4 regions of the Klebsiella sp. WOUb02 genome follow, and region 1 is predicted to be linked to each of the others. Evidence: predicted binding sites of a transcription regulator. Region 1 holds the regulator's gene; each other region holds the start of a gene.
The links. Region 1 encodes PurR, which represses purine synthesis genes. Its sites were predicted from a motif close to CANGCAAACGTTTGCNTG; they were not measured.
Positions count from the first base shown of each region.

Region 2: the regulator PurR is predicted to act here: its motif matches at 4,810-4,827, upstream of cvpA (colicin V production protein).
Region 3: the regulator PurR is predicted to act here: its motif matches at 4,090-4,107, upstream of pyrC (dihydroorotase).
Region 4: the regulator PurR is predicted to act here: its motif matches at 2,921-2,938, upstream of purM (phosphoribosylformylglycinamidine cyclo-ligase).

Region 1 is NZ_CP170110.1:852,272-859,817, reverse strand. It holds gene ABOC21_RS10930 (MFS transporter) at 1-958, opposite strand, end outside; gene ABOC21_RS10925 (YnhF family membrane protein) at 1,121-1,210, opposite strand; gene purR (HTH-type transcriptional repressor PurR) at 1,505-2,530, shown strand; gene punR (DNA-binding transcriptional activator PunR) at 2,548-3,459, opposite strand; gene punC (purine nucleoside transporter PunC) at 3,572-4,756, shown strand; partial or broken gene cfa (cyclopropane fatty acyl phospholipid synthase) at 5,055-6,204, shown strand; gene ABOC21_RS10900 (hypothetical protein) at 6,201-6,362, opposite strand; gene ABOC21_RS10895 (riboflavin synthase subunit alpha) at 6,381-7,016, opposite strand; partial or broken gene mdtK (MdtK family multidrug efflux MATE transporter) at 7,234-7,546, shown strand, end outside.
Region 2 is NZ_CP170110.1:36,243-43,788, reverse strand. It holds partial or broken gene hisJ (histidine ABC transporter substrate-binding protein HisJ) at 1-684, opposite strand, end outside; gene argT (lysine/arginine/ornithine ABC transporter substrate-binding protein ArgT) at 930-1,712, opposite strand; gene ABOC21_RS06930 (hypothetical protein) at 1,762-1,923, shown strand; gene ABOC21_RS06925 (UbiX family flavin prenyltransferase) at 2,004-2,573, opposite strand; gene purF (amidophosphoribosyltransferase) at 2,715-4,232, opposite strand; gene cvpA (colicin V production protein) at 4,266-4,754, opposite strand; gene dedD (cell division protein DedD) at 5,067-5,777, opposite strand; gene folC (bifunctional tetrahydrofolate synthase/dihydrofolate synthase) at 5,767-7,035, opposite strand; partial or broken gene accD (acetyl-CoA carboxylase, carboxyltransferase subunit beta) at 7,167-7,546, opposite strand, start outside.
Region 3 is NZ_CP170110.1:1,677,323-1,684,868, forward strand. It holds gene ABOC21_RS14975 (Gfo/Idh/MocA family protein) at 1-687, opposite strand, end outside; gene ABOC21_RS14980 (YceH family protein) at 690-1,337, opposite strand; gene rimJ (ribosomal protein S5-alanine N-acetyltransferase) at 1,347-1,931, opposite strand; partial or broken gene mdtH (multidrug efflux MFS transporter MdtH) at 2,161-3,370, shown strand; gene ABOC21_RS14995 (lipoprotein) at 3,484-4,044, shown strand; gene pyrC (dihydroorotase) at 4,168-5,214, shown strand; gene dinI (DNA damage-inducible protein I) at 5,286-5,537, shown strand; gene bssS (biofilm formation regulator BssS) at 5,928-6,182, shown strand; partial or broken gene solA (N-methyl-L-tryptophan oxidase) at 6,309-7,428, shown strand; gene ABOC21_RS15020 (YceO family protein) at 7,502-7,546, shown strand, end outside.
Region 4 is NZ_CP170105.1:163,833-171,378, reverse strand. It holds gene upp (uracil phosphoribosyltransferase) at 1-211, opposite strand, end outside; gene ABOC21_RS01405 (6-phospho-beta-glucosidase) at 395-1,825, opposite strand; partial or broken gene bglK (beta-glucoside kinase BglK) at 1,836-2,688, opposite strand; gene purM (phosphoribosylformylglycinamidine cyclo-ligase) at 2,995-4,032, shown strand; gene purN (phosphoribosylglycinamide formyltransferase) at 4,029-4,670, shown strand; gene ppk1 (polyphosphate kinase 1) at 4,957-7,017, shown strand; partial or broken gene ppx (exopolyphosphatase) at 7,021-7,546, shown strand, end outside.

The sequences.
Region 1 (7,546 bases):
GAGCCACGCGCATCACGCGCATCTGCAGCGGCGGCACCACGGCGAACGTCGCCGCGCCCCATACCACCATGCTGATGGCCGCGCCAGTCTGCGACTGCGCCAGCAGCGGGATCGCCAGCATGATAACCATCAGCAGCAGTAAAAATCCCTTCAGCGTGCCGGAAACCGAGCGGTCGGCAAATTTTCCGCCAAGGTAGTTGCCCAGAGAGAAACCGACGCCAATCAGCACCAGCATCGCGGTGACGAACAGCGGCGAAGCGTGAGTAATGGTATGCAGCACCGGCGAAATATAGGTATAGAGGGTGAACATCGCCCCGGCCCCGAGCACGGTGGTCAGCAGCGCGGAGAGCACCTGCGGCCGCATCAATACCGCCAGCTCCTCCTTCACGTTCGGCCGCTCCCCTGCGCTGCCTTTCGGCAGCGAGAACCACAGGCCGGCCATCGCCACCAGGCCGAGGCCCGCCGTGGCGAGGAAGGACATACGCCAGCCGATGGTTTCCCCCAGCCAGGTCGCCGCCGGGACGCCGCCAATATTGGCGATGGTCAGCCCCATAAACATGGTTGCCACCGCGCTGGCCTGCTTGTGCTTAGGAACCACGCTCGCGGCCACCACCGAGCCGAGGCCGAAGAAGGCGCCGTGGTTCAGGCTGGTGATAATGCGCGAGAGCAGCAGCGTGGTGTAATCCGGCGCCATTGAAGAGAGGACGTTGCCAAGGGTGAAAATAGCCATCAGGAAAATGAGCGCGCTGCGGCGCGCGCGATGCGACAGCAGCAGCGTCATCAGCGGCGCTCCGACCATCACGCCGATGGCATAGGCGCTAATCAGCATCCCCGCGGCGGGAATGGACACATCCACGCCTTTCGCGATCACCGGCAGTAATCCCATCGGGGAAAATTCGGTCGTACCGATACCAAACGCCCCAACGGCCAGCGCTAACAGGGGAAAGTTGATTTTCATGCAATGACTCCAGCAAACCGTCCTCAGCGACGGTATCTCATCAGAAGGCAAAAGCATGACATCAATCACAGAAAAACAAAAGTAAACGAAATGGCAAAAGATTTTTGCGAATTTGATAATAATACGCGGGAATGGGGGAAAGGAGCCTCTCCCCCGCAAGAATTAGTGCAGTACGGCGGTCAGCGCTGCGGCCACGATCAGCCCCAGAACAATAATCGTCGTGGTCAGCGAAAACTTTAAATCTGTATCCATCAATTTTCCCCCTGATTATCCCCACAAGAAAAGTGAGCCTGCTCATTTTTGCACAGTATTGCATAAAAATCTTCTGAGATTTAGGGCGATGCACGTTTTTACTCTTCCCCTTTGCCGCAAGATCGGACAAAATCCCACGCTAATTTGAAAGCGTATCGGCCATTGACCCCTTCCTGTCGTTCTGTGTCGTTTCCCGACGTGATGCAATGTTGAACATTGCGCTCAGGGTGTGTATAGGCAAACGTTTACGTATCGATAATCAGACGATCAGGTCAAGGTCTGGAGAGAGAAGTAATGGCAACAATTAAAGATGTAGCGAAGCGCGCAAACGTTTCCACTACAACCGTGTCACATGTAATTAACAAAACCCGTTTTGTGGCTGAAGAGACGCGCAACGCGGTATGGGCTGCCATCAAAGAGCTGCACTACTCTCCGAGTGCGGTGGCGCGCAGCCTGAAGGTTAATCACACCAAGTCGATCGGCCTGCTGGCCACCAGCAGCGAAGCGGCCTATTTTGCCGAGATTATCGAGTCCGTCGAGAAAAGCTGCTTCCAGAAGGGCTACACCTTGATTCTGGGCAACGCCTGGAACGATCCGGAAAAGCAGCAGGCCTACCTGTCAATGATGGCGCAAAAGCGCGTCGACGGTCTGCTGGTCATGTGCTCCGAGTATCCACAGTCGGTGCTCTCCATGCTCGAAGAGTACCGCAACATCCCGATGGTGGTGATGGACTGGGGCGAGTCCAAGGCCGACTTTACCGATTCGGTGATCGATAACGCCTTTGAAGGCGGTTACATGGCCGGCCGCTATCTTGTCGAACGCGGCCACCGTGAAATCGGCGTGATCCCGGGTCCGCTGGAGCGCAACACCGGCGCCGGTCGGCTGGCCGGTTTTATGAAAGCGATGGAAGAAGCGCAGATTCGCGTCCCGGAGAGCTGGGTGGTTCAGGGCGACTTCGAGCCGGAGTCCGGCTACCGCGCCATGCAGCAGATCATCAGCCAGCCGCACCGCCCGACCGCCATATTCTGCGGCGGCGATATCATGGCGATGGGGGCGATTTGCGCCGCGGACGAAATGGGCCTGCGCGTGCCGCAGGATATTTCGCTGATTGGCTATGACAACGTGCGCAACGCCCGCTACTTTAGCCCGGCGCTGACCACCATTCATCAGCCAAAGGACTCTCTCGGCGAAGCCGCATTCAATATGCTGATGGACCGCATCGTTAACAAGCGCGAAGAGTCGCAGTCTATCGAAGTTCACCCGCGCCTGGTCGAGCGCCGCTCGGTGATCGACGGCCCGTTCGTCGACTACCGCCGCTAATCCCGGCGGGGCGCCGCCTATTCCGGCGCCCGCAGCCACTCCCGATTTAACGTTTCGCTGTCGCCAAGATAGTCCAGCAGCCAGGAGAGTGCCGGCGAGATATCGCTCTGCTGCCAGGTCAGACAGCAGGCGGCGTCCGGGAACGGGTTTTCCAGCTCCAGCGCCGTCCATTCGCCGCTAGCGATCCGCGGGCGGGCGAAGTGCGACGGCACCATGCCGATGCACAGCCCGGCCGACAGGCAGGTTGTCGAGGCGTCCCAGTCCGGCACCACCACCCTCTTCTGATTATCCAGCAGCCACGTCGTGCGCTTCGGCAGCGAGCGGGAGGTATCCTCCCTGACCAGCGACGGCCAGTTGCGCAACGTATCATCGCTCAGCGGACCGCTCATTTTTGCCAGCGGATGGTGGCTGGCCACCACGCAGTGCCAGCTCAGCATGCCCATGTCGCGAAAGGCGTAGCGGCCGCCGACCGGAATCGAGCGGGTCGCGCCGATGGCCAGCTCCACGCGGCCGTCGGCCAGCGCGTCCCAGACGCCGTTAAACACCTCCTGAAAGACAATCAGCTCGACGTCCGGAAAGTGACGATAAAAATCGACAATCATCTGCCGCATACGCGCCGGCTTGACGATATCGTCTACCGCAATCGAGAGCTGCCCGCGCCAGCCGTTGGCGATCTGCTGGCACTGACGGCGGGTGATCTGCATTTTTTTGATAACAGAACGCCCTTCCTGTAAAAACCACACCCCGGCTGGGGTGAGTTCGACGTCCCGATGGCGACGCTCAAAGAGCGGAACGGCCAGCCACTCTTCGAGCTGACGCACGGTGTAGCTGACTGCCGAAGGTACACGATGTAGCTCCTGAGCCGCAGCGCTAAAGCTGCCGTTGCGCGCAACCGCATCAACCACTTCAAGGGAGTATTCGGACCACATATTCTGCCTGCAAAATTTTTGAACGCATGTAACAAATATTAGCGTTTCACAAGCCAGAATGCACTCCCTACACTCAGCGGCATCTTACCTGTATCAGAAGAAAGAGAACTTTATGCAACAACCCGGGAAAGGATTTTTGGTTTGGTTAGCGGGCCTCAGCGTGCTGGGTTTCCTCGCAACCGATATGTATCTGCCGGCGTTTTCGGCTATCCAGCAGGATCTGCATACTTCGGCGGCCTCGGTCAGCGCCAGCCTCAGCGTGTTTCTCGCCGGTTTCGCCGTTGGCCAGCTGTTCTGGGGGCCGGTATCCGATCGCTACGGGCGCAGGCCGGTACTGCTCAGCGGCCTGGCCATCTTCGCCGTCGGCTGCCTTGGCATGCTGTGGGTACGGGACGCGAATCTGATGCTGGCGCTGCGGTTTGTGCAGGCCATCGGCGTCTGCGCGGCGGCGGTCACCTGGCAGGCGATGGTCACCGACTATTATCCCGCCCAGCGTACCAACCGCATATTCGCCACCATCATGCCGCTGGTGGGCCTGTCGCCGGCCCTGGCGCCGCTGCTCGGCAGCTGGCTGCTCGCCCATTTCGACTGGCAGGCTATTTTCGCGACCCTGTTCGCCATCTCCCTGCTGCTGATGCTGCCCGCCTTACGCCTCAAGCCGGTGAGCAAGCCCGAGAGCGGCGCGCAGAAAAAGCTGACCTTCCTGGCGCTGCTGCGCTCGCGCGAGTATAGCGGCAACGTGCTGATTTATGCCGCCTGCTCCGCCAGCTTTTTCGCCTGGCTGACCGGATCGCCGTTTATTCTGCATGACATGGGCTACGGGCCAACCGCCATCGGCCTGAGCTACGTGCCGCAAACTATTGCCTTTTTAATCGGCGGATACGGCTGCCGGGCGGCGCTGCAGAGATGGCAGGGGCAGCAGCTGCTGCCGTGGCTGCTGGTGGTTTTTGCGCTCAGCGTTGCCGCCACCTGGCTGGCAGGTCTGCAGGAGAATGCCTCCATCGTCGCGCTGATGGCCCCCTTCTGCGTGATGGCTATCGTTAACGGCGCCATTTACCCGATTGTCGTCGCCCAGGCGCTACGGCCGTTCCCTCAGGCGACGGGCCGCGCCGCCGCGCTGCAGAATACCCTGCAGCTCGGACTGTGCTTCCTGACCAGCCTGCTGGTCTCCACGCTGATTGCCACCCCGCTGCTCACCACCACCAGCGTGATGCTGGCCTCCATCGCGCTGGCCGGGCTGGGATATGTGATGCAGCTGCGCACCACCCGGCTGAGCGCCGAGTCGGCGCATGCATAGAATGGTTTCAGTAGTGTTAAGGTCCAGTAATTAGCCTGCTAATATCTTTTTATTGAAAGCCTTAAAATAGGGGCCTATACTGGATCCCGTGTCACATAAATAGATAGTTTATCGATATTAACGGGGGCAGGATGCTTCCCGTTTCACCATGGAAGGCCTTTCGGCAAGGGTTATCTCCCTTCCTCTGTTCTACGTCGGATAGCAGCTTCACGGATTTTTCCGTGAGATTTCTCACAATGCCAAAAAAAGCGTCTACGCTGTTTTAAGGTTCTGATCACTTGGGCGTGATGGAGAAGCTATGAGTTCATCGTGTATAGAAGAAGTAAGTGTACCAAATGATGACTGGTACCGAATTACAGTCTGAGTTACTCGGTCGTGCGGGTATTGAAATTAATGGCTCCGCTCCCTCCGATCTACGAATAAAAAACCCCCTCTTTTTTAAGCGCGTGCTGCAGGAAGGTTCTCTGGGGTTAGGTGAAAGCTATATGGACGGCTGGTGGGACTGCGAGCGTCTGGATATTTTCTTCCATAAGGTGCTGCGCGCCGGACTGGAAAAGCAGCTTCCCCGCCATCTCAAAGATACGCTGCGTATTGCTACCGCTCGCCTGTTCAATCTGCAAAGTAAAAAACGTTCCTGGATAGTCGGCAAAGAGCACTACGATCTCGGCAACGATCTTTTTAGTCGGATGCTCGACCCCTATATGCAATATTCCTGCGCTTACTGGAAAGAGGCGCAATCTCTGGAAGAGGCTCAGCAGGCTAAATTAGATCTTATTTGCCGCAAGCTGCAGCTGGAACCCGGGATGCGGGTGCTGGATATTGGCTGCGGCTGGGGCGGTCTGGCCTATTACATGGCAAAAAATTATCACGTTAGCGTGGTTGGCGTTACCATTTCCGCCGAACAGCAAAAAATGGCCCAGCAGCGGTGTGAAGGATTAGACGTCACTATCCTGCTACAGGACTATCGCGACTTACATGATAGTTTTGACCGGATAGTTTCCGTCGGTATGTTTGAGCACGTGGGGCCGAAAAACTACGCGACCTATTTCGACGTTGTCGACCGAAATATGAAAGCGGACGGTCGTTTTTTACTGCACACCATCGGTTCGAACAAAACCGACCTCAGCGTCGATCCGTGGATCAATAAATATATCTTCCCTAACGGCTGCCTGCCGTCGGTACGCCATATTGCGCAAGCCAGCGAAACACATTTCGTTATGGAAGACTGGCACAATATAGGCGCCGATTACGATACCACGCTGATGGCCTGGTACGAGCGATTCCTCGCCAGCTGGCCGGATATTGCCGACAACTACACCGAGCGTTTCAAGCGCATGTTTAGCTATTATCTGAACGCCTGCGCCGGGGCCTTCCGCGCGCGCGATATTCAGCTGTGGCAGGTGGTGTTTTCTCGCGGCGTCGAGGACGGCCTTCGCGTCGCACGCTAGACCGGATCTTCACTTATCATGCCTGCCGGCGCCATCGCCGGCAGGCATTTTTTTTGCCCCATCCGGTATTGATTTCCGCGATGCTGCACGCCCGGCGCGGAAAAAGTCTGCCGCGGAGTCCAGCTTCCCGTGGAAATCGCCAGGCCGAAAGATCGCACGGCGGACGCCCCGGGAGATTACTCTTCCGACGCCTTTTGCACCGCCTCTTTCGCCGCCAGCACGCGCTCAACGGTATCGACCACCGCCTGCGTCTGCGGGTCAATCTCGATATTTACCCGATCGCCCAGCTTTTTCACGCCCAGGGTGGTGCGCAGCAGCGTTTCCGGGATCAGGTGCACGCAGAAGCGCGTCGGCGTGACTTCGCCAACCGTCAGGCTGATGCCGTCGACGCCGATAAAGCCTTTATACAGAATGTACTTCATCAGCGTCGGATCCTGGACCTTGAACCAGATCTGGCGGTTATTTTCCGAGGTCAAGATCTTAACCACCTCCGCGGTGGTCATAATATGGCCGGACATCAGATGGCCGCCGATTTCGTCACTGAACTTCGCCGCGCGCTCGACGTTCACCACGTCACCCTGACGCACGGCGCCGAGATTGGTGATGCGCAGGGTTTCTTTCATCAGATCAAAACTGATGCGCGCGCCGTCGATCTCGGTTACCGTCAGACAGCAGCCGTTATGAGCGACCGAAGCGCCGGTTTCAAGTCCGTCGAGCATGTGCTCCGGCAGTTCCACCACGTGGGTACGAAAGTTGGGCTTCTCATCGATGGACACCACTTTAGCGGTCCCCTGCACAATGCCAGTAAACATGCTTTGCTCCTCCAGGAATGGCTCACAATATATTAATCGGGAACAATAACAGGTGGTAAATAAGGTTGCCAGCGCGCATCGTGCCCTACCATTTTTTCACTGGCTTAATGGCTAATCCTCGCTACAATAGACTGGCTAATCCCTCTGCTTTTTCTTCTTGCTGCCATTAACGGCGGCTTTTTTAGTCTCCAAATAACAACAATATAAAGGTGTACAGGTGCAGAAGTACTTCATTGAAGCGCGTCAGTTGTTAGCACTGGCTATTCCCGTCATCCTTGCGCAGGTGGCCCAGACGTCAATGGGCTTCGTCGATACCGTTATGGCGGGCGGCTATAGCGCCACCGATATGGCGGCCGTCGCTATCGGGACCTCCATCTGGCTGCCGGCGATCCTCTTCGGCCACGGTCTGCTGCTGGCGTTAACCCCGGTCATCGCTCAGCTCAACGGTTCCGGGCGCCGTGAGCGCATCGCGCACCAGGTGCGCCAGGGTTTCTGGCTGGCGGGATTCGTCTCGGTGCTGGTGATGGTAG
Region 2 (7,546 bases), 820 kb from region 1:
AGCTCGTTGTCCTCTTTACGCAGACCCATGCCGGTGCCGACGCCAAACAGCTTCTCGTCCTTAATGGACGGGCCGCCGAACTGATAGTCTTTTCCTACCGGCTGCTTGAGGAAGCCTTCGCTAGCGGCCACTTCATCCTGGAACGCAGCGTCAATGCGGCCGGCGGTCAGGTCGGAATAGATATTGTCCTGCCCCTGATAGGAGACAATCTCAATCCCTTTTGGCGCCCAGTGTTCGTTACCGTAAGTTTCCTGGGTTGTGCCCTGCAGCACGCCGATACGCTTGCCCTTCAGGAGGGTAAGATCCGGCGTAATATCGCTGCCCTTTTTCACCACCAGGCGGGAGTCGGCAGCATACAGTTTGTCGGTGAAGGCAATTTCCTGCTGGCGTTTTTCAGTAATAGAAAGCGAAGACATAATCGCATCGATTTTCTTCGCTTTTAAAGATGGGATCAGCGCATCCAGCGGGTTCTCAACGAAGGTACATTGCGTATTGATGCGCTTACACAGGCTCTTTGGCCAGATCGATGTCAAAACCAATCAACTCACCCTGCGCATTTTTCGATTCAAACGGGGCATAAGTGGGATCTGTACCGATACGAACCTTTTGCGGAACTGCTGCGAACACCGTGGAAACGCTGGAAAGGGCCAGCGCTAAAGAAAGAGACAACGCCAGTTTTTTCATAACTATCCTCAACAAACTGTCATTCTAATGGGTTTATTAGAAGTACTTACGCCAGTTATCGTGCCACTTTTCTCCCCGATAAGGCAAAACATTCTGCGCCAGGGAGCAAATTTTTTCGCATCAGAAACGCTTAACTATGCAATTTTTGCACCAAAATGAGACCACGAGACGACCAATGCACCAACAAGGGGCGTCGATAGCTATGGCAAATCTAACAGGCCCGGTATCCCGGGCCAGCCGTGCGCTTAGTCGCCGTAAACGTTAAAGTCGAAGTACTTCTTCGCCATCTTGTCGTAGGTACCGTCTTTACGCATTTCACCCAACGCTTTGTCGAAGGCGACTTTCAGCTCGCCGTCCGTCTTGCGCAGGCCAATGCCGGTGCCATCGCCGAAGAACTGTTTGTCTTTTACGGAAGGACCGGCAAAGGCGAAATCTTTGCCGGCAGGCTGTTTGAGGAACCCTTCGCTGGCGGCCACTTCATCCTGCAGCGCGGCGTCGAGGCGACCGGCGGCGAGGTCAGAGTAGATCAGGTCCTGGTTCTGGTAGGCCACGACGTCCACGCCTTTACTGCGCCAGCGTTCGTTGCCGTAAGACTCCTGAGTAGAGCCCTGCAGCACGCCGACGTGTTTGCCTTTCAGCGACTCCAGCGTCGGCTGGATGGTGGAGCCTTTCGGCGCAATCAGGCGGGAGTCTGCGGCATAAAGTTTGTCAGAGAAGGCAATCTCCTGCTGACGCTTTTCGGTAATCGATAATGAAGAGATGATGGCGTCAATTTTCTTCGCCTTCAACGACGGGATCAGTGAATCAAAGTCACTGCCAACCCAGGTACATTTTACCTTGATACGCGAACAGAGTTCGTTACCCAAATCGATGTCAAAGCCGACGAAATCACCTTTGGCATCCTTCGAGGAGAACGGCGCGTAGGTGGCATCGGTGCCGATGCGGATGCTTTGCGGCAGCGCTGCAAAGACGCTGGAAGCACTGCTAATTCCCATAATTAAAGAGAGGGCCAGGATCGTCTTCTTCATACAATACCCTTAAGTGTCTTGATGTTGTTATGCGGTGCGTTGTTTAGTTATGTGTAGTGCCGACGTATCCTGCAGTTTTTGTGCCATTTTCTCAGTGCGTGCCGGAAACAGCGTTAAATTTGTTAATATAAAGTTGCAGAATTGTCTTGAAAGGGAAGATACCAGTATTAACGGAGAAACCGCAGCGCCGAAACGCAAAAAAACAAATTAAATGTTGAGGATTTGATCGGGGCGACAAAATTGCACCATCGGGGCGCAAAGAATCATAAAGCGCACTATTTTAGCGCACGCCTATGCCCCCTGCCAGCGGGCGAACAGGTCCTGCGGCAGAGTAATATCAAACTGATCGATCACGCGATTGACCGTCTGATTGATAACGTCGTCCAGGGTTTGCGGACGATGGTAGAAGGCCGGAACCGGCGGCATGATAATCGCCCCCATTTCCGCCGCCTGGACCAGCAGACGCAGGTGCCCGAGGTGGAACGGCGTTTCGCGCACGCAGAGCACCAGCGGACGACGCTCCTTCAGCACCACGTCCGCCGCCCGGGTCATCAGGCCATCGGTGTAGCTATGAACAATACCTGAAAGCGTTTTCACCGAGCAGGGCAATATCGCCATCCCGTCCGTTTTAAACGAGCCGGAAGAGATGCTGGCGGCGATATCGCGAGCATCGTGGACCACGTCAGCCAGCCCCTGAACTTCACGCAACGCGTAGTCGGTTTCCAGGGCCAGAGTCTGCCGCGCCGCCGGGCTCATGATCAGATGGGTTTCAACATCCGCGACATCGCGCAATACCTGGAGCAGCCGCACGCCGTAAACGGCACCGCTGGCGCCAGAAATTCCAATGATAAGTCGTTTCACGATGATTGCCCCTTGTGCCTGGTGTCGCAGACTTTGCCGGATTATCGCACCGGACGCAAGCCCGGCGGCCAGCGAACCGGATTGCGGAAAACAAAAAGCCCGCCGTCTGCAGACCGCGGGCTTTGGCTACAAAGGCGTGGCTTAGCCTTCGTTGTGCATCTCTAAGTTTTCCACTTCGTTCTGACGCTGCACTGCTTTGGCGTCGTCATTACGCAGGGAGTCGAGATAATCAAGGTACCGCTGATCGACATCCTTAGTGACGTACACGCCGTTAAATACCGAACATTCAAACTGCTGAATATCTGGGTTCTCAGCGCGTACAGCGTCGATCAGATCGTTCAGATCCTGGAAGATTAAGCCGTCGGCGCCGATGATCTGCCGAATTTCGTCCACTTCACGACCGTGGGCAATCAGCTCGGTGGCCGTCGGCATATCGATGCCGTAGACGTTCGGGAAGCGAATCTCCGGCGCCGCGGAGGCCAGATAGACCTTCTTCGCACCCGCTTCGCGCGCCATCTCGATAATCTGCTCTGAGGTGGTGCCGCGGACGATGGAGTCATCGACCAGCAGGACGTTTTTATCGCGGAACTCGGCGCGGTTAGCGTTGAGCTTACGGCGTACTGATTTACGGCGCAGCTGCTGGCCCGGCATGATAAATGTACGGCCGACGTAACGGTTTTTGACGAAGCCCTGACGGTAAGGCTTATCAAGAATGCGGGCAATTTCCAGCGCGATGTCGCAGGAGGTTTCCGGAATCGGAATGACCACGTCAATGTCCAGATCTTCCCACTCGCGGGCAATCTTCTCGCCCAGCTTGGTCCCCATATTCACGCGCGCGCTATAGACGGAGATCTTATCGATGAAGGAGTCCGGACGGGCAAAGTAGACGTACTCAAACAGGCACGGGTTGCTGACCGGGTTCTCCGCACACTGGCGGGTAAACAGCTGGCCTTTTTCGGTGATGTACACCGCTTCTCCCGGCGCAACGTCGCGCAGGAACTCGAAGCCCAGCGTATCCAGCGCCACGCTTTCGGAGGCCACCATGTACTCGGTGCGGCCGTCACCGACGTCGCGCTTGCCCAGCACCAGCGGGCGAATACCGTTCGGGTCGCGAAACGCAACCATACCGTGGCCGATAATCATCGCCACGCAGGCGTAGGCGCCGCGAATCTGCCGATTGGTCGCCGCAATTGCCGCAAAGATATTGTCGGCTTCCAGCGGGTAATGGCGGAAGTTATCCAGTTCGCTGGCGAAAATATTGAGCAGAATTTCAGAATCGGAGGTGGTGTTGATGTGGCGGCGTTTCTCTTCAAACAGCTTTTTACGCAGCTCGTGAGCGTTGGTCAGGTTACCGTTATGCGCCAACGTAATGCCATACGGCGAGTTAACGTAGAAAGGCTGAGCCTCGGAGGCGCTGGAGCTGCCGGCCGTTGGGTAACGGACGTGGCCGATCCCCATGTTGCCCTGCATACGCTGCATGTGGCGAGCCTCAAAAATATCGCTCACCATCCCGTTTGCCTTACGCAAGCGGAAGCAATTATTTGCATCAATGGTGATGATGCCTGCGGCATCCTGGCCACGATGCTGAAGCACCGTTAACGCGTCATAAATCGACTGGTTTACCGGCATAACACCGGCGATACCGACAATACCGCACATACGTCTTTTCCTCGTTCAGCTACGTCCCAACGCTTATGCTTTGGGCAAGAAACTTGACGAGCTCTGCAGATAGTCAAAAAACCATCTGATAACGAAACTGAACTGCGGGATAAGCTCCGACTTTTGCCAGTCTTCGCTCTTCGCCATACCGGTAAAACTATCGAGAAAGAACAGGATCGCCGAGACAATCAGCACGCCGCGAAGGGCGCCAAAACAGATCCCTAACACCCTGTCGGTACCCGACAGGCCCGTTTTCTCTACCAGTGCGCTAATCACGTAATTAACGATAGCGCCGACGATAAGCGTTGCGATAAACAGTATCGCGATAGCAATCCCATTGCGGACCATTTCGTCTTCAAAGCCCGTGAACCAGACAGCCAGGTAAGTGTAGTAATGACTGGCAACAAAGAAAGCACATCCCCAGGTTACCAGCGATAACGCTTCACGAACAAAGCCGCGGATCAGGCTTACCAGACAGGAAAAACCAATCACCGCAATAATGGCGTAATCAATCCAGACCATATACATCCTACGATTTTACGCCCTGTCGTCCGGTTCGGGGCGCATTCTAACAGAAAAAGAAAACGTTTGCGTAGGGATTTCCGTGCCCTACAGAAATAAAAATGGCGCTGAAAAAACATTCAACGCCATTCTGCCTTTTGCCTCTGCAGGGCCTGTCAGGTAAGGGATTCAGCCCCTCACTCGCTGACGGTGAGCGGGTTAGCGGGCCCGACGACTCGCTCACCCGAACGCGCCCGACTGCACAAGGGCAATCGCCTCCTGACCCGGCATCTGCATCGGCGTTCTGCAACGCTATCAGGCTGAATAGCAAAGCTAGTTTGGACTGTATCCCATCACCACGCCGCTCAGACCCGACAGCTGCTTCAGATCGCCAAGCTGGCCTTTCAGCTTATCTTTCGAAGCATCAGGACCAACCAGAATGCGGGTGATTTTTCCCTGCACCGGCGTCGAAGGCGACGTGTAAACCTTGAACCCGGAGGAGCGCAGCTTACCGACGATTTCGTTGACCTTGTCCGCATTCTTCAGCGCCCCCAGCTGCACCACGTAGGCTCTGCCGGTTGGCGCAGGAATTTCAGCCGGCTTCGGCGCCGGCGTCTGGGCGGCAGTCTGCTGCTGCGGCGGCTGCGGTTGCGGCTTATCGACCGGCTTAGGCTGCGGCTGAGGTTGCGGCTTCGGCTGAACCTGAGGTTTTGGCTGCGGCCTGGGCGCGACAACCGGCTCCTGAACATCATCGAAGCTGTTACTGTTTACCGGGATGCGCGACGGATCCAGCGACGGCGCCGCCGCATTTCCGGCCCTCACCTCTTCCGCCGCCCCTTCCGGAGGCTGGGCAGGCAGGGCCTGAGTTGCCGCCGGTAGCATGTCAGGCTCATCGCGATCGCCCGGCTTCGGCACCAGCGGGATCGCCGCAAACTCATCCTGATAGTGTTTTTTCTGACCGTCAAGCAGCCCCGGGAGGATAATGACCCCCAGCGCCACCAGCACAATCGTCCCGACTAAACGGTTCTGAAACTTACTCGCCACCGATTCTCCCCGCGTCTATTTCTTCCATTACGTGCGCCACGGTGTGGAATGAACCGCACACCAGCACCGTATCTTCCGGTCCGGCATCGGCCATGGCCGCATGCCATGCTTGAGCGACATCCGCACAGGCTCTCCCCGTACGCAAATGCTCCAGCAGCTGTTCCGCCGTTGCCCCGCGCGGCCCTTCCAGCGGCGCGCAGTACCAGCAATCAACTTCCGCCATCAGGTTTGCCAGCGTACCGGCAATGTCCTTATCATGCAGCATACCAATAACCGCCAGCACGCGCCCCGTTTTCGGCAGGCTTTTGAGACGCCCGGCCAGATAGGCCGCCGCATGTGGATTATGGGCAACGTCGAGGATCACTAGCGGCGCCTCGCCAATTATCTGGAAACGCCCGGGCAGCATCGCCTGCTTAATGCCGTCGCGGATCGCCCGTTCGCTCACCGTCAGCCCGCTGGCGCGCAGCGCGGCAAGCGCCGTTGCCGCGTTCGGCATCGGCACCTGAGGCAGCGGCAGTCCCGCCAGCGTCCCCTGCTCGTCGCTGAAATCCCACGCCTGATCGCCGGCAGCATAGCGCCAGTCAAGGTCGCGACGCCGCAGCAGCGCGCCTTTTTCCGCCGCAACGTCGGCAATGGTATGAGGCATATCCGGCTCACCGACGATAGCCGGCCTGCCTGAGCGGAAAATACCGGCCTTTTCGCGGCCGATGCTTTCGCGATCCGGCCCCAGCCAGTCGGTATGATCGAGCGCAATGCTGGTCACCACCGCCACGTCGGCATCAACGATATTTGTCGCGTCAAGACGGCCGCCTAACCCAACCTCAAGGATAACGACATCCAGCTGCGCCTGCTTAAACAGCCACAGCGCCGAAAGCGTACCGAACTCAAAATAGCTCAGGGATATTGCGCCGCGCGCGGCTTCGATTTCGGCGAAAGAGGCGGTATGCGCCGCTTCCGGCAGCTCCTCTCCCTGCACGCGAACGCGTTCGGTATAGCGCACCAGATGCGGTGAACTGTAGACGCCGACCCGATAGCCAGCCGCCATCAGCATCGACTCCAGCGTACGGCAGGTGGTCCCCTTACCGTTGGTTCCCGCCACCGTAAATACGAACGGTGCGGGTTTCACAACCGCCATCCGCCCGGCAACTTCGTTCACGCGCGTCAGCCCGAGATCGATAGTTTTGCTGTGCAGATGCTCCAGATAAGAAAGCCACGTAGCCAGGGGCGACGTGGCCTGAGGAATAGGTTCTTTTTCCATGATGTCCGCAAGCGTTAACGGTAAATACGCTCATCCTTCAGCGTACCGCGATGCGGTCAGATCAGGATGATGTCGCGTAGCTATTCGAATATAAAAAAAGGGCAGCACCGTCAGGCCTGCCCTCTGCACTATCAGGCCTCTGGTTCCTGATCCGGTACCGACGGCACCGCGTCGCCTTCGAGCGAAACTTCCGGGCACGGCGTCGGAAGATTCATCAGCTTCGCCAGAATGCTGGCCAGCTTCAGGCGCATTTCAGGGCGACGTACGATCATGTCGATCGCCCCTTTTTCAATCAGGAACTCGCTGCGCTGGAATCCCGGCGGCAGCTTTTCGCGAACGGTTTGTTCGATAACGCGAGGACCGGCAAAGCCGATCAGCGCCTTCGGCTCCGCGATGTTGAGATCGCCAAGCATCGCAAAGCTCGCCGATACGCCGCCCATCGTCGGATCGGTCAGCACGGAGATATAGGGTAAACCGCGCTCCTGCATTTTCGCCAGCGCGGCGGACGTTT
Region 3 (7,546 bases), 830 kb from region 1:
GTCGGTAACCGCCTGCACCCACTCCCGCTGGCTGCCGGCGCGCCGGTGCATGCTGGTGGTGATCTCCAGCTGCGGCGAGCTGAAGCGGTGTTCGGCATAGAGCATTTCGCCCTGGGCGGTGGTTTGCAGCAGGCCGCCGCTCAGACGCGCCTTGCCGCCCGCCAGCCACAGCGCGGTATCGACCACGTGCAGATAGTCGTCAAGCAGGGTAAAGCGCAGATCGTGACCGACGCTGTCGCTGCGATGCTTATCCATGCGCAGCGAGGCGGCGTCATCCAGATGCGCCTTCAGTTCGCGGTAAAGCGGCGCAAAGCGGCGGTTAAAGCCGACCATCAGCGTCAGCCCGCGGCGGGCGGCCAGCTCGACCAGGGATTCGGCTTCGCTGAGCTTATCCGCCAGCGGTTTATCCACGCAGACGTGCACTCCGGCATTTAGCAGCCGGCTGACGACCTCAAAGTGCGAGGCCGTCGAGGTATGGACAAAGACCGCGTCGCACTGCGCCGCCAGCTGCTCCAGGGAATCGGCGTAGGGAATGCGCCAGGTTTCGCAGATGCGCAGCGCCTTCTCTTTACCCGGTGACCAGGCCGCCTGCAGCGTCCAGCCGTCCGCGGCGCCTAATACCGGCAGCCAGGCCTTCTGCGCAATGCCGCCCAGTCCCACCACTCCAACGCGTAGTTTAGCCGTCACGATTAATCCCCCAGATGGGCCAGCAGCGATGCCAGCCGCTCTTTTAGCTCCGCCACTTCGGCCTCCAGCGCCTCAACCCGAGCCTGGAGATCGTCTCCCGACGGCGATACCGTCTCTACCGCCGTAATCAGCGAATCCATATCATCGCAGAACAGATGCATGTAGCGGCATTCGCGTTTCCCCGGTTCGCGGGGCAAACGGGCGACGAACGGGCCGTCATCGCGGCCTGCCAGCTTCTCGAGTACGTTTTCGATCTCCGCCATATCGCTGAATTCGTACATTCTCTGCGCCCGGCTGCGCAGTTCGCCCGGCGTCTGCGCGCCGCGCAGCAGCAGCGTCGTGACCACCGCCACCTCCGCCGGCGTCAGCTTCAGATCGCCGAACTCGGAATTGCAAAAGCGCTGCTCATATTTGGTCACCCGGTTGCCAAATCCGCTCACCGTGCGCAGAAAGTGGCGCTTAACCAGCGTATCCAGCAGATCCTGAATGTCGCTTTCGCTGAGCGACATCACCGGCTCCCGGTTGGTTTTCTGGTTACAGGCGGTCACCACCGCGTTGACCGATAGAGGATACTGCTCCGGCGTCGTGATCTGTTTCTCCAGCAGGCAGCCAATAACGCGCGCTTCGTGCGCGCTTAACTGATATTTCATGCTCTCTCCTTAGCGACCCGGGATCCAGCCCGGTGTCGTCAACGCCGTCAGTACGTGGTCACGCCACTGGCCATCGATTAACAGATAATCTTTGGCGTAGCCCTCTTTTTCAAAGCCAAGACGCGCCAGCAAAGCGCCGCTGCGCTGATTGTGCGGCATATAGTTGGCCATAATGCGATGAATATGCTGCGTGCGCTGCATATAGCGAATTGCCGAGGTCAGCGCTTCAAACATCAGCCCCTGTCCCTGCCACTTCTCGCCGATGGAGTAGCCGAGGTAGCAGGCGTGAAACGAGCCGCGCACCACGTTCGAAAAATTCGCCACGCCGACTATCTCTTTCTCTTGCGGATCGAGGAGCGCAAAGTAGAACGCCGATCCCTGTTTATGAAACTCCGAAATCATCGACAAGCGCGCCTGCCAGCCGGAGGGGTAGCAGTGGCTGTCGTCGCGCACCGGCTCCCAGGGTTTTAAGAACCCTTTATTCTCCGCGTAGTAGTCGGCCAGACGCCAGGCGTCACGATCGTGGACCAGCCGCGTCACCAGCCTGTCCGTCGTCAAACGCACCTTTGGTACGTTACTGCGATAGCCAAACATTCCCCTCTCCTGTTCCCCAGACTGATTACCCTGCACCCTTCACTATACCTGTCCTGAACGACGGTGTGAAAACAGCAACATACCATTTTCTGCACCATCTCCCCTTTTCGATGAATAGCCTCTATCAAACTTGCTTTTTGATAAAAAAATATTGTCGCAAGTCCGCTGGGAAACGCCCGGGCTTCCCCGCACACTAGAAGGGCTAATCTCTATTTTCCCAAGAGGGGAAATGTCCCGCGTATCGCAGGCAAGGAGCCTGGGTAAATACTTCCTGTTGGTCGATAACATGCTGGTCGTTCTCGGCTTTTTTGTCGTCTTCCCGCTGATTTCCATTCGCTTTGTCGACCAGATGGGCTGGGCCGCGCTGATGGTCGGGATCGCCCTCGGCCTGCGCCAGCTGGTGCAGCAGGGGCTGGGAATTTTTGGCGGCGCGGTTGCCGACCGTTTCGGCGCCAAGCCGATGATCGTCACCGGCATGCTGATGCGCGCGGGCGGCTTTGCCGCGATGGCGGTGGCCCATGAACCGTGGGTGCTATGGTTCTCCTGCATTCTCTCGGGCCTCGGCGGTACGCTATTTGACCCGCCGCGCGCGGCGCTGGTGGTGAAGCTGGTGCGCCCGCATCAGCGCGGTCGCTTCTTTTCGCTCCTGATGATGCAGGACAGCGCCGGGGCGGTCATCGGCGCTCTGCTCGGCAGCTGGTTGTTACAGTACGATTTCCGCCTCGTCTGCAGCGTAGGCGCGGCGCTGTTTGTCGCCTGCGCCGGCTTCAACGCCTGGTATCTCCCGGCCTGGAAGCTGTCGACGGTGAAAACGCCGGTACGCGAGGGGCTGGGGCGCGTGCTGCGCGACAGGCGCTTCGTGATCTATGTCCTGACGCTCACCGGCTATTACATGCTGGCAGTGCAGGTAATGCTGATGCTGCCGATTATGGTCAACGACATCGCGGGCTCCCCTTCGGCGGTCAAATGGATGTATGCCATCGAAGCGACGATATCGCTGACGCTGCTGTATCCGATTGCCCGCTGGAGCGAAAAGCGCTATCGGCTGGAGCACCGGCTGATGGCCGGTCTGCTGGTCATGACGCTCGCCATGCTGCCGATTGGGTTAACCAGCAACCTGCAGCAGACTGTTTACGCTGATTTGCATTTTCTATATGGGTTCAATCATCGCGGAGCCGGCGCGTGAAACCCTGGGCGCCTCGCTGGCCGACGCCCGCGCGCGCGGCAGCTACATGGGTTTCAGTCGACTGGGGCTGGCCTTCGGCGGCGCCTTCGGCTACGCCGGCGGCGGGTGGCTGTTTGACGCCGGTAAAGCGGTCAATCAGCCGGAACTACCCTGGCTGATGCTGGGTATTATCGGCTTTATCACCTTTATCGCCCTGTGGTGGCAGTTCAGCGCGAAGCGTTCAGCCTCCGGTATGCTGGAGCCACGAACCTGAGTCGCTGCGTATAGCCAGGCTGATTTTCAGCATTTTCCGCTAGCGCCTACGATGCTGGCAGGCCATGCTGCTTTGTGTCAGGATGAGCCCATCGCATTACGTTAAGGAACCCAATGAAAAAGATGTTTATCGCGGCCGCGCTGATCGTAAGCGGCCTCCTGAGCGGCTGTAACCAGCTTACGCAGTATTCGGTAAGCGAACAGGAAATTAACCAGGCGCTGCAGAAACGTAATAACTTCGCCAAGGACATCGGCCTGCCGGGCGTGGCGGATGCGCATATTGAGCTGCACGATTTAACCAGCGCGATTGGCCGCGAGGAGCCGAATAAAGTGACTCTCAGCGGCGTTGCCAACCTCGATCTCAATTCGCTGTTCGGCAATCAAAAAGCCACTATTGACCTTAAGCTGAAAGCGCTGCCGGTATTCAATAAGGAAAAAGGGGCGATCTTCCTGCAGGAGATGGAAGTCGTCGATGCGAAAGTCGCGCCGGAGAAGCTGCAGTCGGTCGTGCAGACGCTGATCCCCTACCTGAACCAATCCCTGCGCAGCTATTTTAACCAGCAGCCCGCCTACGTTCTGCGCGAAGATGCCAGCACCGGCGAAGCGCTGGCGAAAAAGTACGCCAAAGGCATCGAGGTCAAGCCGGGAGAGATAATCATCCCCTTCACCAATTAACATCGCGGGCGCCAGGGCGCCCGTTTTTTTACGGAAGTTGATGCAAAGGAAAACGTTTACGCTTATCCTTTGTGCCCGGTGAAAAACAGCCCTGATGACTGAACCTATTAGCCGGAGCCTTCCATGACAGCACAACCCCAGGTACTGAAAATCCGTCGCCCTGACGACTGGCACATCCATCTGCGCGATGACGATATGCTGGAAACCGTCGTGCCTTACACCAGCGAGTTTTATGGTCGGGCGATCGTGATGCCGAATCTGGCGCCGCCTGTCACCACCGTTGAAGCCGCCGTCGCCTATCGTCAGCGGATCCTTAACGCCGTGCCCGCCGGGCATGACTTTACCCCGCTGATGACCTGCTACCTGACCGATACGCTCGATCCCGCCGAGCTGGAGCGCGGATTTGCGGCCGGCGTGTTCACCGCGGCTAAACTCTATCCGGCCAATGCCACCACTAACTCCAGCCACGGCGTAACCAGCATCGATACCATTATGCCGGTGCTTGAGCGCATGGAAAAACTCGGCATGCCGCTGCTGGTACACGGTGAAGTCACTCACGCGGAGATCGATATCTTCGATCGAGAGGCGCGCTTTATTGAAACGGTGATGGAGCCGCTGCGCCAGCGCCTGCCGGGCCTGAAGGTGGTATTCGAGCATATCACCACCAGGGATGCCGCAGAGTACGTTCGCGATGGCAACGAGCTGCTGGCCGCCACCATTACGCCGCAGCATCTGATGTTTAACCGCAACCACATGCTGGTCGGCGGTATTCGTCCGCACCTTTACTGCCTGCCGATCCTGAAACGTAATATTCACCAGCAGGCCCTGCGCGAGCTGGTGGCCAGCGGCTTTACCCGCGCGTTTCTCGGTACCGACTCCGCGCCGCACGCCCGTCACCGCAAGGAAACCAGCTGCGGATGCGCCGGCTGCTTTAATGCGCCAACCGCGCTGGGTAGCTACGCAACGGTGTTTGAAGAGATGAATGCGCTGCAGCACTTCGAGGCGTTTTGCTCGCTTAACGGCCCGCGCTTCTACGGTCTGCCGGTCAATGAGAGCTTTGTTGAGCTGGTGCGCGAAGAGAGCGTGGTGGCGGAGAGCATCGCTCTGCCCGACGATACGCTGGTCCCCTTCCTCGCCGGCGAAACCGTACGCTGGACGATGAAAAAATAAAACGCCGCCCTCTGTTGTAAATAGAGAAATTACACTGTATAAATAAACAGTATATTACACAGGGGGCAATCATGCGCATCGAAGTCTCTATCGCCAAAACTACCGCCTTACCGAGCGGCGCTTTAGAAGCGCTGAATAGCGAACTCTCCCGACGTATCGATCGGCAGTTCCCGGCCAAACCAAGCCAGGTAACCGTACGCTTCGCCACCGCTAACAATCTTTCCGTTATTGGTGGCCTTAAAGAAGATAAAGACCGGATAAGCGAAATCCTGCAGGAAACCTGGGAAAGCGCTGATGACTGGTTTATCCACGACGTACCCTGAGTCGTTTGGGCTGCATGACAGCGGCGGCGCAGAACGCCTCGGGCGATTAATCGAGGCTTTTGCCCGCGCAATGCTCATGCGGTTCGAAGTCTGACCGGGACAGCAAATTAATTTGCTCCCTCATTGTGCTTCTTTTGCCGGGTCGCCCCGGCTTTTTTTATTCCCTTCGCCAATACTCAGACTTTTCTTTAATTTGCTGATTATTTCCTTACAAAATAACGTACAGCGGGACATCATTTGCGCAAAAAAGCGACAAAAAGAGAAAAGCTCGCCCCGTTCGCGTTAATTTCTCGAGTTTATACTTAACTCCTGATATAATTAACTTGCTTCAGAAAACATGCATTAAACCTCGAGAATTGTTGTCTTTTAACATATGAATAAGGGGTTATGATGGAAAAGAATAATGAAGTCATCCAGACCCATCCCCTCGTCGGATGGGACATCAGCACCGTAGATAGCTACGACGCGCTGATGCTGCGCCTGCACTACCAGAACCCCACTCATGAAAGCAGTAATGAAGCTGAAATTGGCCAGACTTTATGGCTGACGACGGACGTCGCACGTCAATTTATTTCTATCCTTGAAGCCGGCATTGCGAAGATTGAAGCAGGTGAATACCAGGTCAATGAGTACCGCAGACATTAGTGATTCTGCTGTCATCCATATACTCTAACTAAACGGGCACCGAACTGGTGCCTGATTTATTTTCAGACTTGTATAAGTGTGGGTTGTTAATTACCCTGCTAATAAAGCAAAAACCCGGAACATACCATGCAATACGACCTCATCATTATCGGCAGCGGCTCAACCGGCGCCGCCGCAGGCTATTACGCTCGTCGCGCAGGACTCAACGTGCTGATGACCGACGCCCACCAGCCTCCGCATCAGGAAGGCAGCCATCATGGCAGCACGCGCCTTATCCGCCACGCCTATGGTGAAGGTGAACGCTATGTCCCGCTGGTGCTGCGGGCGCAGCAGTCTGTGGGACGAACTGGCCACCCTCAGCGGTGAAGCCGTTTTTGAGCGTACCGGGGTGATTAACCTCGGCCCGGCCGAATCCGCGTTTCTCACTAACGTCATGAACAGCGCGCGCGAATTTGCGCTCAACGTTGAGGAGATGGACGCCCGGGCTATTATGGCCCGCTGGCCGGAAATTCGCCTGCCAGAAGGCTATCGCGGGGTATTTGAACCGGCATCAGGCGTCCTGCGCAGCGAACTGGCCGTTGAAACCTGGATTCGCCTGGCCCGTGAAGCGGGCTGCGCGCAGCTGTTCAACTGTCCGGTCACCGCGATCCATCACCATCAGGATGGCGTCACTATCGACACCGCGGATGGCCAGTACAGTGCGAAAAAGCTGCTGATCAGCGCCGGTACCTGGGTAACCCGCCTGCTGCCGGATCTGCCGGTTCAGCCGGTGCGCAAAATCTTCGCCTGGTTCCAGGCCGATGGCCGCTACAGCAGCAAAAATAACTTTCCGGCGTTTACCGGCGAGCTGCCCAACGGCGATCAGTTCTACGGCTTCCCGGCGGAGGATAATGAACTGAAAATCGGCAAGCACAACGGCGGACAGCTCATCTCCACCGCGGAAGAGCGCACGCCGTTTGGCAGCGTAGCGACGGACGGTTCGGAATCATTCAATTTCCTGCGTAACGTCCTGCCCGGCATCGGCGGCTGCCTGCACGGCGCATCCTGCACCTACGACAATACGCCGGATGAGGACTTCATTATCGATACCCTCCCCGGTCATCCGCAGACGTTGCTGATTAGCGGATTAAGCGGTCATGGTTTTAAATTTGCTCCGGTTTTGGGCGAGATTGCCGTCCAGTTTGCCCGGGGAGAATCGCCGACCTTTGATCTGACCCCCTTCTCGCTGGCGCGCTTTCAGCAATAATAGCCACCCCGCGGTGCCAGCGCGCCGATAAAAAAACGGCCTCACCGGAGGCCGTTTATCACTGAGAGATCCTATGCGTCGCCTGTATGACTTACTGATCAACAACGTCCGCGAGCAC
Region 4 (7,546 bases), on a different replicon from region 1:
TTTTCTTACCTTTGATCTGCTCAACTTCAACCGGGCCATTCCAGCCTTCAATGGTGACCCTTTCGGTCGCCAGGTCGGCGGTGGCTTCATAAGTTAGTAAGCTACCAACCTCTGAGGCGAGTTCACGGAAGCGTTTGGTGCTGATGTCGTGCTCGCGCATCAGGCCCAGCTTGTGTTTGACGAGTGGGTGTTTCACTTCCACAATCTTCATTCTCTTTCTCCTCTGAGGGGCAGCCACAAAAAAAATCGCGGGATTATACCGCTTTTTCTCATTTGCGCCATAGCCGATATGTTTGACCGGGATCAACCAAAATGCTTTGCGCTGCCTGAGCCAGTATAAATCAAAATAAAAAAACCCCGCGCAGGCGGGGTTTCACGGGGGCTTCAGGCCGGTTTAAAGCTTTTCGCCATTGCTGCCGATAACCTGCTGATACCAGGCAAAAGATTTCTTGCGGCTGCGGGCCAGGGTGCCGTTGCCTTCATTATCTTTATCGACGTAGATAAAACCGTAGCGCTTTTTCATCTCGCCGGTTCCGGCGGAGACCAGATCGATACAGCCCCACGGGGTGTAGCCCATCAGGTCAACCCCATCTTCCACCACCGCTTTTTTCATTTCTGCGATATGCGCGGAGAGATAGTCGATGCGGTACTGGTCGTCTACCGTACCGTCAGCTTCGCGCACGTCGATGGCGCCAAAGCCGTTTTCGACAATAAACAGCGGCAGCTGGTAGTGATCCCAGAACCAGTTCAGGGAGTAGCGCAGCCCAACCGGGTCAATCTGCCAGCCCCAGTCCGATTTCTGCACGTACGGGTTGGAGACCAGGCTCTTCGTCTCATCATAATCCAGCAGCGGATTATCCTCGGTGGCCTTGGTGGCGAACGACATATAGTAGCTGAAGCCAATATAGTCGACGCAGCCTTCGCTCAACGCCGCGCGATCTTCGTCGGTGATATCCAGCGCAAAGCCGCGGCGCGCAAAGTAGTTGAGCAGATGCTGAGGGTACTTACCGCGCACGTGAACGTCGGTGAACCAGTAGCGGCGGTGCATGGCGTTCATCGCCATCATCATGTCATCAGGCGCGCAGGAGAGCGGATAAATCGGGCACATCGCAATCATGCAGCCGACCTGCAGCGCCGGGTTAATCTCCCGCGCGGCTTTCACCGCCAGCGCGCTGGCGACCAGCTCGTAGTGCGCGGCCTGATACATCACCGGCTCGCGATCCTCACCCGGCAGGAACTTCAGCCCCGAGTTGGTGAACGGCGCAAAGTCTTCGTGGAAGTTTGCCTGGTTGTTGATCTCGTTAAAGGTCATCCAGTACTTCACTTTATGCTGATAGCGGTTTAATACCACCTGCGCAAAGCGCACGAAGAAATCAATTAGCTTACGGTTGCGCCAGCCGCCGTATTCGCGAACGAGGTGGTAAGGCATCTCAAAGTGGGAGAGCGTAATCACCGGCTCAATTCCGTGCTTCAGGCACTCATCGAACAGATCGTCATAGAACTGCAGCCCGGCCTCATTCGGCTCCAGCTCGTCGCCCAGCGGGAAAATACGCGTCCAGGCGATGGAGGTACGGAAGCATTTGAAGCCCATTTCCGCAAACAGCTGGATGTCATCTTTATAGCGATGATAAAAATCAATCGCCTCATGGTTAGGGTAATTTTTACCCGCCAGCACGCCGTCGGTAATTTCACGCGCCACGCCGTGGGCGCCAGCGGTCATCACGTCGGCAACGCTCGCGCCTTTGCCGCCCTCCTGCCAGCCCCCTTCCAGCTGATGCGCCGCAACCGCGCCGCCCCACAGAAAACCCTCTTTAAATCCAGACATGTTCTCTTCCTTATGCGCGATCGCCCGTCGGCGACCGGTATTGCTGATTGAAATGGTAAACGGCGCCAATCAGCCCGGCGTCGTTGCCGTGGCTGACGGTGTCGATATAGTCGGCAATGCCGAACCAGGCCAGATGTTCACGCAGCAGCGGCAAAAAGCCCGGGCGTTCCACGATGCCGCCGCCGATGAGGATGGTCTGCGGATCGAACACGTTGACGAGGTTATAAAGGCCGGTGCCGAGACCGTTAAAGAATTCAATCACCAGCCGCTGACAGGTCGCATCGCCCGTATCGTAGCGATCGAATATCTCTTCCCCGGTCACCTCTTCCAGCGTTTTGCCAAAATGGTCGGCGTAGCGCTGGCGCAAGATGCGCAGGGTGCAGTTCTCATTCATCGAGTAGCGACGCACGTCGCGGGTGCCGGGCCGTTGGGTCTGCATATAGCCGAATTCGCCGGCGCGAAAGCTGGCTCCGTGCACCAGCCGGTTATTACAGAAAATCGCGCCGCCGATGCCGGTGCCGATGGTCAGGACCAGAAAATCGCTCATATTGGCGGCCTTGCCCAGCCAGCGCTCGGCCAGCAGGACGCAGTTGGCGTCATTTTCAATGGCGACGGGAAGCCGGATCCGTTGTTCAAGCCAGGTTTTGATGGCGAAATTATCGAATCTACGGATAGCGCCGCCCATTTCGATATAGCCGGTGTGCGGATTAACGTATCCGGGCGCGCCGATCGCCACGCCTTCGCACTCCGGGTGCGCGGCAATCCACGCCAGCATGGCCTGCAAAATTTGCTCCCCGTCGCTGTCGCGAATCGGCTGCTTGCCCTTCTCCAGCAGCTCGCCGGAGGCTGGCTACGGTACCCATTTTCAGCGCCGTGCCACCAATATCAAATGCGGCAATTATCACTCTGTCCCCCCTGCAGAATCCCCTCAGTACCGTCGTTCGGCTCGCTTAAATAAAAAAAGAAACCGGTTTCAGTGGCATGATGATCATTCTGGCGTACGGAGGCAAGCACAAGAATGTACCCGGTTTCATTTTCGTGAACAGTATCAAATTTGTCCATCTCGCCGCCGATTAACGCCGACTGCAAAGCAGGCTCGCAAACGTTTGCTATCCCTGTTAGAATTGCGCCGATTTTTCTTGCTACCGCAAATGTGTGGAGACTTCGCAGTGACCGATAAAACCTCTCTCAGCTATAAAGATGCCGGCGTAGATATTGATGCAGGCAACGCTCTCGTCGACCGTATTAAGGGTGTGGTGAAGAAAACCCGCCGCCCGGAAGTGATGGGTGGACTGGGCGGATTCGGCGCACTGTGCGCATTGCCGCAGAAATACCGCGAGCCGGTACTGGTCTCCGGCACTGACGGCGTCGGCACCAAGCTGCGTCTGGCAATGGACCTCAAGCGTCACGACACTATCGGTATCGACCTGGTTGCCATGTGCGTAAACGACCTGGTGGTTCAGGGCGCCGAGCCGCTCTTCTTCCTCGACTACTATGCTACCGGCAAACTGGACGTCGACACGGCGGCCAGCGTCATCAGCGGGATCGCCGAAGGCTGCCTGCAGTCAGGCTGCGCGCTGGTGGGCGGCGAAACGGCGGAAATGCCCGGCATGTACCACGGCGATGATTACGACGTTGCGGGCTTCTGCGTCGGGGTTGTAGAAAAATCAGAAATTATCGACGGCAGCAAAGTTGCCGACGGCGACGTGCTGGTCGCGCTGGGCTCCAGCGGCCCGCACTCCAACGGCTATTCGCTGGTGCGTAAAATTATTGAAGTCAGCGGCGTCGACCCGCAGACCACCGACCTGAACGGCGCATCCCTGGCCGACCATCTGCTGGCGCCGACCCGCATCTACGTCAAATCGGTGCTGGACCTGATCGCCAACGTCGAAGTTCACGCCATTGCGCACCTGACCGGCGGCGGCTTCTGGGAAAATATCCCGCGCGTTCTGCCGGATAACACCCAGGCGGTGATCGACGAATCCTCCTGGCAGTGGCCGGAAGTCTTCAAATGGCTGCAAACTGCCGGCAACGTCAGCAGCCACGAAATGTATCGGACCTTCAACTGCGGCGTCGGCATGGTCATCGCGCTGCCGCCGGAAGCCGTCGATAACGCCATCGCTCTGCTGAACGAAAAAGGTGAAAACGCGTGGAAAATAGGCTATATCAAAGCCTCTGATTCCGAACAGCGTGTGGTCATTGAATGAAAAATATCGTGGTGCTGATTTCCGGTAGCGGCAGTAATCTGCAGGCAATTATTGACGCCTGCGCGCGGAAACAGATCGGCGGCACCCTGCGAGCGGTATTCAGCAACAAGGCCGATGCCTTCGGCCTTGAACGCGCGCGTGAGGCCGATATCCCGACCCATGCGCTCACCGCCAGCCAGTTCGCCAACCGCGAAGCGTTCGATCGCGAGCTGATGCACGAGATCGACGCCTACGCGCCGGATCTGGTGGTCCTTGCGGGCTACATGCGCATTCTTAGCCCGGAGTTCGTCGCCCACTACCAGGGGCGGCTGCTGAATATCCACCCTTCCCTGCTGCCTAAATACCCCGGCCTGCACACCCATCGCCAGGTGCTGGAAAACGGCGATGAAGAGCACGGAACCTCGGTGCATTTCGTCACCGATGAGCTGGACGGCGGACCGGTCATTCTGCAGGCCAAAGTGCCGGTTTTCGCCGGCGATAGCGAAGATGACGTTACCGCTCGCGTGCAGGCGCAGGAACACGCCATTTACCCGCTCGTCGTCAGCTGGTTTGTCGACGGCCGTCTGCGCATGGAGGGGAGCCAGGCCTGGCTTGACGGCGCCCCTCTCCCGCCGCAAGGGTATGCGGCAGAAGAGTAATCGATAGCGCCTCTCGCATCCGCCAGAGGCGTTTTTTTCGCCATCGCCACCGCCGTTTATCCGCATCAGCTCCCACCGGCGACGGATGTTTTTTGCCGCCCAATGCCCGGCGACAATCACCAGAATTAACCTGTTTTGCACACAGAATAAGCAAAGGGAAGCGACCGCCTTTTCTGCGCAGCGCGTTGAAAGAAAACTGTCATACTTCTTTGACATAGTTGGACATTCAATGGCAAAGCTCGCCATAATGAAAATGCAACATCAATCAACCGGAGTGTGAGTTGTAATGGGCCAGGAAAAGCTATACATCGAGAAAGAACTCAGCTGGTTGTCCTTTAACGAACGCGTACTTCAGGAAGCGGCGGATAAAAGCAACCCCCTGATTGAGCGCATGCGCTTTTTGGGCATTTACTCCAACAACCTCGATGAATTTTATAAAGTGCGCTTCGCTGAACTCAAGCGCCGCATCATCATCAGTGAAGAGCAAGGCAGTACCGCCCATTCTCGCCACTTGTTAGGTAAAATTCAGGCCCGGGTCCTGAAGGCCGACCAGGAGTTTGACAGCCTCTATAACGAGCTGCTGCTGGAGATGGCGCGTAATCAGATCTTCCTGATCAACGAACGCCAGCTGTCGGTCAACCAGCAGTCCTGGCTGCGCAACTACTTTAAGCAGTACCTGCGCCAGCACATCACCCCTATTTTGATTAACCGCGAAACGGACCTGATCCAGTTTTTGAAAGATGATTACACCTATCTGGCGGTGGAAATCATTCGCGGCGAAACCGTTAACTACGCCCTGCTGGAAATTCCGTCAGATAAGGTTCCGCGCTTTGTTAACCTGCCGCCGGAAGCCCCGCGTCGCCGTAAGCCGATGATCCTGCTTGATAACATTCTGCGCTACTGCCTGGATGATATTTTTAAAGGCTTCTTCGATTACGATACGCTGAACGCCTATTCGATGAAGATGACCCGCGACGCCGAGTACGATCTGGTGCACGAGATGGAATCGAGCCTGATGGAGCTAATGTCCTCCAGCCTGAAGCAGCGTCTCACCGCCGAACCGGTACGCTTCGTTTACCAGCGCGATATGCCGGACGCGATGGTCGAAATGCTGCGGGCAATGTTCTCGATTTCGCGCTATGACTCAATGCTGCCGGGCGGCCGCTACCACAACTTTAAAGACTTTATCGGCTTCCCGAACGTCGGCAAGGCGAATCTGGTCAACAAGCCGCTGCCGCGCCTGCGCCACACCTGGTTTGATAAGTTCCGCAACGGTTTCGACGCCATTCGCGAACGCGACGTGCTGCTCTACTATCCGTACCACACCTTTGAGCACGTGCTGGAACTGCTGCGCCAGGCCTCCTTCGACCCCAGCGTGCTGGCGATTAAAATCAATATTTACCGCGTCGCCAAAGACTCGCGGATTATCGATTCCATGATTCACGCCGCCCACAACGGTAAAAAAGTCACCGTCGTGGTCGAGCTGCAGGCGCGCTTTGACGAAGAGGCCAACATTCATTGGGCGAAGCGCCTGACCGAAGCCGGCGTGCACGTTATCTTCTCCGCCCCTGGCCTGAAGATCCACGCCAAGCTGTTCCTGATTTCGCGTAAAGAGGGCGACGAGGTGGTCCGCTACGCCCATATCGGCACCGGCAACTTCAACGAAAAAACTGCCCGTCTGTATACCGACTACTCCCTAATCACCGCGGATGCGCGTATTACCAATGAAGTCCGCCGCGTGTTCAACTTTATCGAAAACCCATACCGTCCGGTTAGCTTTGACTATCTGCTGGTTTCGCCGCAGAACTCGCGCCGCCTGCTGTATGAGATGATCGATCGGGAAATTGCTAACGCCCAGAACGGCCAGCCCTCCGGGATCACCCTTAAGCTGAACAACCTGGTCGATAAGGGCCTGGTTGACCGCCTGTATGCGGCCTCCAGCTCCGGCGTGCCCGTTAACCTGCTAATCCGCGGCATGTGCTCCCTGATCCCGGGGCTTGAGGGGATTAGCGACAATATTCGCGTTACCAGCATCGTTGACCGCTTCCTTGAGCACGACCGCGTCTATGTCTTTGAAAACGGCGGCGATAAGCAGGTCTGGCTCTCTTCCGCCGACTGGATGACGCGCAATATCGACTACCGCATCGAAGTCGCCGCGCTGCTGCTGGACCCGCGTCTGAAGCAGCGGGTGCTGGATATTTTTGACATCTTGTTCAACGACACGGTGAAAGCACGCTATCTTGATAAAGAGCTGAGTAATAGCTACGTGCCGCGCGGCAACCGCCGTAAAGTTCGCGCTCAGATGGCGATCTATGACTATCTCAAATCACTCGAACAGCCCGATTAACCTATGCCTATAAACGAAAAAGCCCCTCGCCCCCAGGAGTTTGCTGCGGTCGACCTTGGTTCAAACAGTTTTCATATGGTGATCGCCCGTGTCGTCGACGGGGCAATGCAGATCATCGGTCGCCTTAAACAGCGGGTTCATCTGGCCGACGGTCTGGATGAAAACTCCGTGCTCAGCGAAGAGGCGATCGCGCGCGGGCTTAGCTGCCTGTCGCTGTTTGCCGAACGCCTGCAGGGTTTTGCCCCCGCCAGCGTCTGCATCGTCGGCACGCATACGCTGCGCCAGGCGACGAACGCGGCTGAGTTTCTCAAGCGCGCGGAGCAGGTTATCCCCTACCCGATTGAGATAATCTCCGGTAATGAAGAGGCGCGCCTGATTTTTATGGGCGTCGAGCATACTCAGCCCGAGCGCGGCCGCAAGCTGGTGATTGATATCGGCGGCGGCTCAACCGAGCTGGTCATCGGCGAGGATTTCGAACCGCGTCTGGTCGAAAGCCGCAGAATGGGCTGCGTCAGCTTCTCGCAGATTT